Regions from separate parts of the Faecalibacterium wellingii genome, predicted to be linked through region 2. Evidence: predicted binding sites of a transcription regulator. Region 2 holds the regulator's gene; the other holds the start of a gene.
What was found. The regulator Rex, encoded in region 2, represses fermentation and respiration genes when NADH is low (regulators of the CRP and FNR family bind a similar motif). The targets are predictions, from matches to a motif close to ATTGTTAANNNNTTAACAAT.
Positions count from the first base shown of each region.

Region 1 (4,424 bases), 540 kb from region 2:
GGTCGGAACAGACTTCTGACGGATTCCCTCGTACTCCGTTTTACCAGCATCGTCATATTCTGCACCACTCACATGATGGCCTGCTCTGTTGTAGCAGGTCACGTCACAACCATTCTGTGCCATTCGGGTGCAGAGCTCTTTGACAACGATCTCTACTCCGCCTTCTCTTGATAATCGCTTCTGTCCGAACATTGCAATCGCAAGTTTTTTACTCATAAATCTTTCCCACAATCCCACTCAATTTCTTCATCAATATCTCGGCCAACACAAAGAGCGGATAGGCTCGTACACCTGTCCGCCGGCAGTCACCCCACCCTCATGGTCGAGATTTCTTTCTGGATGGCATTGCTGCCGCTCAGAAAGATCAGTCGTTCATTCTTCGGGTAAGGAAATATGAACTTCTGGTTGCGGAGCCTTTCATTCTCTGCCGTACCCTTGTCCCTATTATGACAGCCGCGTATTGTTTCACAGGTTCCATACGGGTTCTGTATTCTCCGCAATCGAATCCATTTCACCCGCTTTGTCCTCTGGATTTCCAAATTTGATTTTATGTTGTTTTTGTACCACAATAACCCCGGACGATCTTTCGCCCAGGGTATCTCATCCATGTGATTTAATTCTGCGCAGTTTCTCTGCTCGAAAGTACAGATGTTTTTCTGTTCTCCCACTCACCAAAAGCATACTTATTTCCCCCAACCGCAACTCAGGAGATTTCGTTCTTTGAGTAACCTTTCGATACCAACTTTCCACCAATTTCAGCCTGTTGTTATCAGTATTATTTTAGCATGTTTTCTTCTTGCATACAATACTTCGTTGCACTATCGTTGCTCATTTTACGGATAAGATTTCAGTCTATTTTACGCATTTTCTTGCTAAAATACCCAATTCGTCAAGAGATTTCCTTTTTCATCTATTGCCTGTTTTAATTCTTCGACAAAGCCTCTTTTCCTTTGACCAAAAATCAACGTTACCCCTCATTTTTTCATTCTTTCTGTATTTGCCTTCTCACCGCCATTACTATTCGAATTTATCCATCCAGCCTGAAAAAATGCATATTTTCTCGCATAAACAAATCAACCATTGTCCAGACAAAAAAGCAGCAATCCAGAATTCCGCAAGCAAAAAAACACCCTTCCTCTCACGGAAATCCGCAAAAAGAAGGGTGTTGAACTCGTTATCCTGTTGTCGTACCGATCACAGCATGTTCGTATCAGCAAAGCCAATACTAGTTGTCATTCAGCACGGCACCTCAAGCACTTTTGAGCGTAGAGCTGTGATTAGCAGTTCTCAGCGAAGTACTTAATGGTACGGACCATCTGAGAGGTGTAGGAGTTCTCGTTGTCGTACCAAGACACGACCTGAACCTGATAGGTGTCGTCGTCGATCTTAGCGACCATAGTCTGGGTAGCATCGAACAGAGAGCCATAACGCATGCCGATGACATCAGAAGAAACGATCTGATCCTCGTTGTAGCCGAAGGACTCAGAAGTAGCAGCCTTCATAGCAGCATTGATGGACTCCTTGGTGACGTCCTTGCCCTTGACGACAGCAACCAGAATGGTGGTAGAGCCGGTGGGAACAGGCACACGCTGAGCAGAGCCGATCAGCTTGCCGTTCAGCTCGGGGATGACCAGGCCGATAGCCTTAGCAGCACCGGTGGTGTTGGGAACGATGTTCTGTGCGCCAGCACGAGCACGGCGCAGATCGCCCTTGCGCTGAGGACCATCCAGGATCATCTGGTCGCCGGTGTAAGCATGAACAGTGGTCATGATACCGGAGACGATGGGGTAGGTCTTGTTCAGGGTGTTAGCCATGGGAGCCAGGCAGTTGGTGGTGCAGGAAGCAGCAGAAATGACCTGATCCTCAGCGGTCAGGGTCTTCTCGTTGACGGAGAAGACAATAGTCTTCAGATCGTTGCCTGCGGGAGCAGAGATAACAACCTTCTTTGCGCCAGCCTGGATGTGAGCCATGCTCTTCTCCTTGCTGGTGTAGAAGCCGGTGCACTCCAGAACGACGTCAACGTTCAGTTCGCCCCAGGGAGCATCCTTTGCATCCTTAACAGCGTAGATCTTGATTTCCTTACCGTCAACAATGATGGAGTCCTCGGTAGCCTCGACAGTGTGCTTGCCTTCGCCGATCTTGCCGCAGAAAGAACCCTGAGCAGTATCGTACTTCAGCAGGTGAGCCAGCATCTTGGGGCTGGTCAGGTCGTTGATTGCGACGACCTCGTAACCCTCAGCATCAAACATCTGACGGAAAGCCAGACGACCAATACGACCGAAACCATTGATAGCAACTCTAACAGCCATGTTAATAGTACCTCCTAATTATTTTACCCATAATCGGATAAATCACGGTATCTTTATTTTAGACCAAAACGCAGAAAGTTTCAAGTGTCTGCCAAAAAATTAACAAGACATTTCCATCATTTTTTGCTTTTGTACGATTTTGCTTCCTTTCACTCGCCGGTTTTGGGCAATTGCACCAACGGAGTGCCAGTACTTTTGTCAGCTCTGTCTGTTCAGGCAGGCTGCAGCGCACACGCCGCCAATGCCGCCCACACAGCAAAGGCCCAGCCCTGCAAAAAAGTCAGGCATCACAGCAAGGCCCATACCATTGCCTGCCAGCAGCGCAAAGCACTGGGGCAGCTGCCAGCACAGGCCCAGCGCAAAGGCGGCAAGCCCGGCTGCACACAGTGTTCTGCCATTGTCCGGCTGCGGGATATGCAGTGCCCGAGCCAGTGCTGCCAGAAACACCAGCACTGCCAGCATCTGCCACACTGCAGCTGTCGGCTGCACCCGGTGCCAGCTGGAGCTGTTCTCCATAAAGCGCATCAGTACGTTCCAATAGAACAGCAGGCTTCCTGCAACGGCAAGGTACAGCCCGCCGAAGGGCTTCTTCCACGCGTCAGGGCTCAGCCAGCAGCGGCCCATCGTGCTGAGCCACACAGAGCACACGCATTCCAGAATACACCGCACAAAGCCGCCCAGACCGGAAGCTGCACCCAGCGCGATCTGTGCACCCGCTGCGGCCAGAAAACATACTGCACCGGCAAACGCCAGCACACCGGCCAGCGGCCTGCGGCTGCGCACCGCTTCAGAGCGGGAAGGCTGTGTACGGCCCACGAGCACTGCAGCCAGTACCACAATACCCAGCGCCAGATAACGCCACCACACCGAGCCCACCAGACACAGGCCGGTAACGGCATCGGTGCCAAAGGCCAGATCTGCCGCGCGCAGCACGCCCAGCAGAGCACTCAGGATAAAAACGAACAAAACAGAAGGATTCATCAGCGTTCCTCGATCGGCTTATATTTCTGGCGCACGCCCAGATACTTGTAAGCGGGGCGAATGATGCGGTTGGCGAATACCACCTCTTCCACGCGGTGTGCACACCAGCCGGGCACACGGGCAATGGCAAACAACGGGGTGTAGATATCCTCGGAAATGCCCAGCATATTGTAGATCAGGCCGCTGAACAGGTCCACGTTGGCGCACACCGGCTTGGTGCTGCCCTTTTCCTCGGCAAAGATGCCGGGGGCCAGCCGCTCGATGCTGCACAGCATGTTGTACTCTTCCTCAAAGCCCTTCTCGTAAGCCAGATGGCGGGCACGCTGTTTCAGGACCACCTCACGGGGGTCGCTGATGGTATACACCGCGTGGCCCATGCCGTAGATCAGACCGGAGCCATCGCCCGCCTGCTTGCGCAGGATGCGGCGCAGATACTCGCGAACTTCATCGTCGTCCTCGGGGTTTTCAACATGCTTGAGGATATCCTTCAGCTGACGGTTCACCATCAGGTTGGCACCGCCGTGCTTGGGACCCTTCAGCGCACCGATGGCCGCCGCGATCGCAGAGTAGGTATCGGTGCCGGAGGAGGACAGCACACGGGTGGTAAAGGTGGAGCAGTTGCCACCGCCGTGGTCGGCGTGCACCAGCAGGCACATATCCAGCAGCTTTGCTTCCTCGTGGGTGAACTTCTGATCCGGACGGTAGGTGCTCAGGATGTGCTCCGCCGTGCTCTGGCCGGGCTTGGGCAGATGGAAGAACATGCTCTGCTTATCGTAGTAGCGGCGCTTCATCTGGTATGCGTTCACCATCATGGTGGGCATGCTGGCGATCAGATTGATGCTCTGGTTCAGGATATTCTCCAGGCTCAGATCCTCGGCGTGCTCATCATAAGAGTAAAGGCCCAGCACGCAGCGCTGCATCTTGTTCATGATATTGGGCGAGGGGGCGTTCATGGTGTCCATGAAGCCTTCCGGCAGGGCGCGGTGCTCTGCCAGGATCTCACAGAAATCATCCAGCTGCTCCCGGTTGGGCAGGCTGCCGAACAGCAGCAGCCAGATCACCTCTTCAAACACAAAGCGGTCGTTGCGGTAGGCCTCGTCCACGATCTCGTTGATGTTGACGCCGCGGTAGATC
Region 1 is NZ_CP094473.1:964,609-969,032, reverse strand. Features, by position in the region: gene MTP37_RS04545 (glycosyltransferase family 4 protein) at 1-216, opposite strand, end outside; gene gap (type I glyceraldehyde-3-phosphate dehydrogenase) at 1,278-2,309, opposite strand; gene MTP37_RS04535 (hypothetical protein) at 2,508-3,290, opposite strand; gene MTP37_RS04530 (citrate synthase) at 3,290-4,424, opposite strand, start outside.
Region 1: a site for Rex is predicted at 2,397-2,416, ahead of gap (type I glyceraldehyde-3-phosphate dehydrogenase). Genes of this name have one in related genera too.

Region 2 (4,424 bases):
CGCAGGCAAACACCAGCCCCAAAATCAGCTTGAAGATCGGGGGCAGAAGGTCTTCGCCCCGGGTATACTGCACAGCAAGGCAGCACACGGCTGCGCCCAGCACAAAGCTGCCGCAGCCGAAAAGTCCGAACAGCACATCGTGCAGGGCCTTCCATGCCGAATCTCCCTCCACAAAGGCCAGCACCACCAGCAAAAGGCCTGCGAACAGGGTGCCAAGCCCTGCCGGGAGCCGCTGTTCGGCGCGCTTTTTGCGCGATGATGCACGCCGTGTTGTTGTTTTACGTTTTCTTGTCGCCATTCTTCTCTGTTCCCCACACTTGTAGTAGACACACTATTTGATTTTATTATTGTACCACGCAGGGAAGAAAATGGCAAACCTATTGTTGTACAAATTTCTTCAGTCCGGCAGGCCAGCAGATAGCTTTCTTCGCGAACAGCCCGGGACTCCAGTCCCGCCCTACTGCCTGCGGCAGCAGGGTCCCACCCCCAGGACATTCGCTGGAGAAACTATCTGCCGTCCTGTCTTCTTACTCTTTTTCAATTTCTTTATACAGCCACGCCAGTGCATCCGAAAGCCCGCCCAGCTCGTCAATGAGCTTTTCCTTCACGGCCCGGCGTCCGTCCAGCACGGTGCCCATGTCCATCACCAGCTCGCCGGTGTGGAGCATCAGGTCGGTGTAGCGCTTTTCGGTCATGCCGCTGTGGGCCGCCACAAAGCCGGTGATGCGCTGCTGCATCTGCTCAAAGCTGCGCATGGTCTGCGGCACCCCCAGAATGACGCCGGAATGCCGCACCGGGTGCACGGTCATGGTGGCTGTGGGCACGATGAAGCTGCGCCGGGCGCTGACGGCAAGCGGGATGCCGATGGAGTGCCCGCCGCCCAGCACCAGTGTTGCGCTGGGCTTGGATACGCTGGCGATCAGCTCTGCCAGCGCAAGGCCCGCTTCCACATCCCCGCCCACCGTGTTCAGCAGCACCAGTAGGCCCTCGATGCGGGGGTCCTCCTGCGCGGCCACCAGCTGCGGGATGACATGCTCATACTTCGTGGTCTTCTGGCCCTGCGGCGCTTCCGAATGGCCTTCGATCTGGCCGATGACGGTCAGGCAGTGGATGACATGCCCGCCGCGGGCCAGCGTGACCGTGCCCAGATCCTCGATCTCTTCTTTTTCCAGCCGGCCTGCGTCGGTCTGCTGCGTTTCATCGTTCATATGCTTTCCTCCTGCGTTTTCTGTCAGCATTCCCCGGCCTGTGCCGGGCTATACAGACCCGCCGCAGCAAAAAAACGGTAACATTTCATAAAATTTTTTTGAGAATGATTTGACATTCTCCATCCGTGCTGTATACTTTAAATAATTGACTGTAATATCTGCAAACTGTAATATCTGCAATATGAACCCGTAAACGGATCGGGGTTTCTCTGCGCCGCATCTGTAAAGCAGGCAGCTGCGGCAAGTACTGCGATAGAGCGAAAGGAGAAAGTATTCTATGAACACCCCTGCAAAGGCTTCGCTTCCCGTTATCAAGCGTCTTCCCAAATATTACCGTTATCTGCGCTCTCTGCAGGAAGACGGCATCAACAGCATTTCCTCCCGCGAGCTGGCTGCTCAGATGGGCACCACCGCTTCGCAGGTACGGCAGGACTTCAACTGCATCGGCGATGTGAATGGCCGGCAGGGCATCGGCTACTCGGTGGAAAACCTGCTCTCTATTCTGGAAGGCCTGCTGTTCGGCAACGGCGACCGCCTGCCCACTATCCTGATCGGCTGCGGCCGTCTGGGCAAGGCAGTGAGCCGCTTTATCACCACCGACACCAACGGCTACCGCCTGATCGCCGCCTTTGATGTGGCACAGAGCGAGGTGGGCAAGGAGATCAGCGGCATCCAGATCCGCCATATCGACGAGCTGGAGTCTTTCTGTGCCGAGCATCACCCCAAGGTCGCAGTGCTCTGTGTGCCCCGGGACGGTGCGGAGCAGGTCAGCGGCCGTCTGGTGGATCTGGGCATCGAGGGCTTCTGGAATTTCTCCCACTATGACCTTTCGGTGTCGTACCCCGATGTGGTGGTGGAGAACGTCCATCTAGGCGACAGCCTGATGAGTCTGGGCTACCGCCTGCGCAATCAGGACTGAACGTACCTATTATAAGTAATAAGAGAACCCTCTCAGTCAAAGCCTGAGATGCCGCCGAACCCTCTCAGTCTCGCATACGCTCGACAGCTCCCCCAAAAGGGGAGCTTTATGAGTGGGGACGGGAAAGTTTCTGCTTCTCCGGCGAAGGACAGCCTGCCCGGAAGATGCAGAAAAGCTCCCCCTTCGAGGAAAGACTTCCCCCGCTCCGGGGGAAGATGTCGCGCAGTGACAAAAGGGGGAATCTGGCAAAGCCGTTAGGCTTTGGCTGAGAGGGTTCGTTCTGCAAGGAGAGTTTTTCAAATGGCAAAACTGTATTTTCGTTACGGCGCGATGAACAGCGGCAAGAGCACCGCCCTGATGCAGGTGGCCCACAACTACGAGGAGCAGGGGATGCGGGTGCTGATCCTCAAGCCGCAGGTGGATACCAAGGGTGGCGGTGAGCTGGTCAGCCGTCTGGGTGTCCGCCGCAAGGCCGATCTGCTGATCCCGCCGGAAACAGATGTGTTCGAGGCGGTGCGTCAGGCCAACAGCACCGCTGCCCTTGCCTGCGTGCTGTGCGACGAGAGCCAGTTCTTCACCCCGGAGCAGGCCGAGCAGCTGTTCATGGTCACGGTGGACCTGAACATCCCGGTGATCTGCTACGGCCTGCGGGCAGATTTCTCCCTCAAGGGCTTCCCCGGCTCCACCCGGCTGCTGGAGCTGGCCCACACCATCGAGGAAATGAAAACCATCTGCACCTGCGGCCGCAAGGCCATCTGTAACTGCCGCAAGGTGAACGGCAGATTCGTCTTTGAGGGCGAGCAGGTGGCCATCGATCTGGAAAACGATGTGCAGTACGTGAGCATGTGCCCCCAGTGCTATTTCAAGGCAAAGCGCGCGTTCTACGCCGAAAAAGCTGCTTCGCAGGCTGACTGAAACTTGTATACAAGGTCGCTGTGTCAAACGACACGGCGGCCTTTCTTTTTATCCCCGGCCTACGGGCGCAGTCCACGCAGCAGCGCAAAATATGTCGCTGTCGGTGCTTTTTCACCCCCAAAAAGGGCGAAGAAGCACCGATTTCCGTGTCTGCAGACCGGTGCCGGGGGACCGCCGCAAACAATTGATATATCAGAGTGAACATTTTTTGCACTATTGATATATCAGTTCAAAGGCTCCCATCTGGGCTTTTTAAGCTGTTGTTCGTCCACAATGTATGCAACGATTCTACGTTCTGAAACGGAATGTTTACAAAATTATTGCAAAATTCGACGTTCCTCCTATGATGCATCCCAGTTTTCTATGCAAAATAGCGAAGTATACATGTTGCACAGTTTTTCGAGCCAAGTTTATTCATTTCAGCGAAGGCGTCAATTCTTGCGCGAAAACAAGAGCAATATTTGTACGTTTTTTGTTTAGATATCTGCAATTTGCGTCTTTCTTTTTGGTTGTTGTTTTGTTATCATAATTGTATACAACGGGGTATGTGCAGAACCCCCGTTCGAGATGATGTTTTCTGTATTTAGGAGGAGAACGAAAATGAGCAAGGCAATTTCTCGTCGTGATTTCATGAAGGTCACCGGCGCTGTGGGCGCTGCCGGCCTTCTGGCTGCCTGCGGCGGTAACTCTGCTGCATCCAGCTCTGCTGCTTCCACCGCTCCCGCTGCTTCTGCAGACGAGAGCCTGGCACTGTCTGACGGCCCTGTTTCCATGACCATCAGCTGGTGGGGCGGCGACAGCCGTCACGAGGCTTACCAGAACGCCATCAAGGAGTTCCAGGCTGAGCACACCAACATCACCATCGAGCCCACCTTCGCCGCATGGTCCGGCTGGGAAGAGAAGATGGCAGCTGCCTTCATCGCAGGCAACGCACAGGATGTGTGCCAGGTGAACTGGAACTGGCTGTACAACTACTCTGCTGATGGCAGCAAGTTCGTGGACCTGAACACCGTTTCCAAGTTCCTGGATCTGACCCAGTGGGATGCCGCTGCCATGGACGCCTGCTACGTTGCAAACAGCCAGCAGTGCGTGCCCGTTTCCATGACCGGCCGTATCTTCTTCTGGAACATGACCACCTTCAACAAGGCTGGCATCACCGAAGTTCCCAAGTCTCTGGATGATCTGATGGCTGCCGGCAAGGCATTCAAGGAGAAGCTGGGCGACGATTACTACCCCATGCATCTGGGCGCATACGACCGTATGATCCTGATGGTCTTCTACCTCGAGTCCAAGTACGGCAAGGACTGGGCTGACCCCGTCACCTCTACCCTGAACTACACCGAGGACGAGATCGCTGAGGGCATCGACTTCATCAAGAGCCT
Region 2 is NZ_CP094473.1:426,844-431,267, forward strand. Features, by position in the region: gene MTP37_RS02020 (DNA translocase FtsK) at 1-298, opposite strand, end outside; gene MTP37_RS02025 (ClpP family protease) at 528-1,208, opposite strand; gene MTP37_RS02030 (redox-sensing transcriptional repressor Rex) at 1,486-2,127, shown strand; gene MTP37_RS02035 (thymidine kinase) at 2,428-3,042, shown strand; gene MTP37_RS02040 (ABC transporter substrate-binding protein) at 3,643-4,424, shown strand, end outside.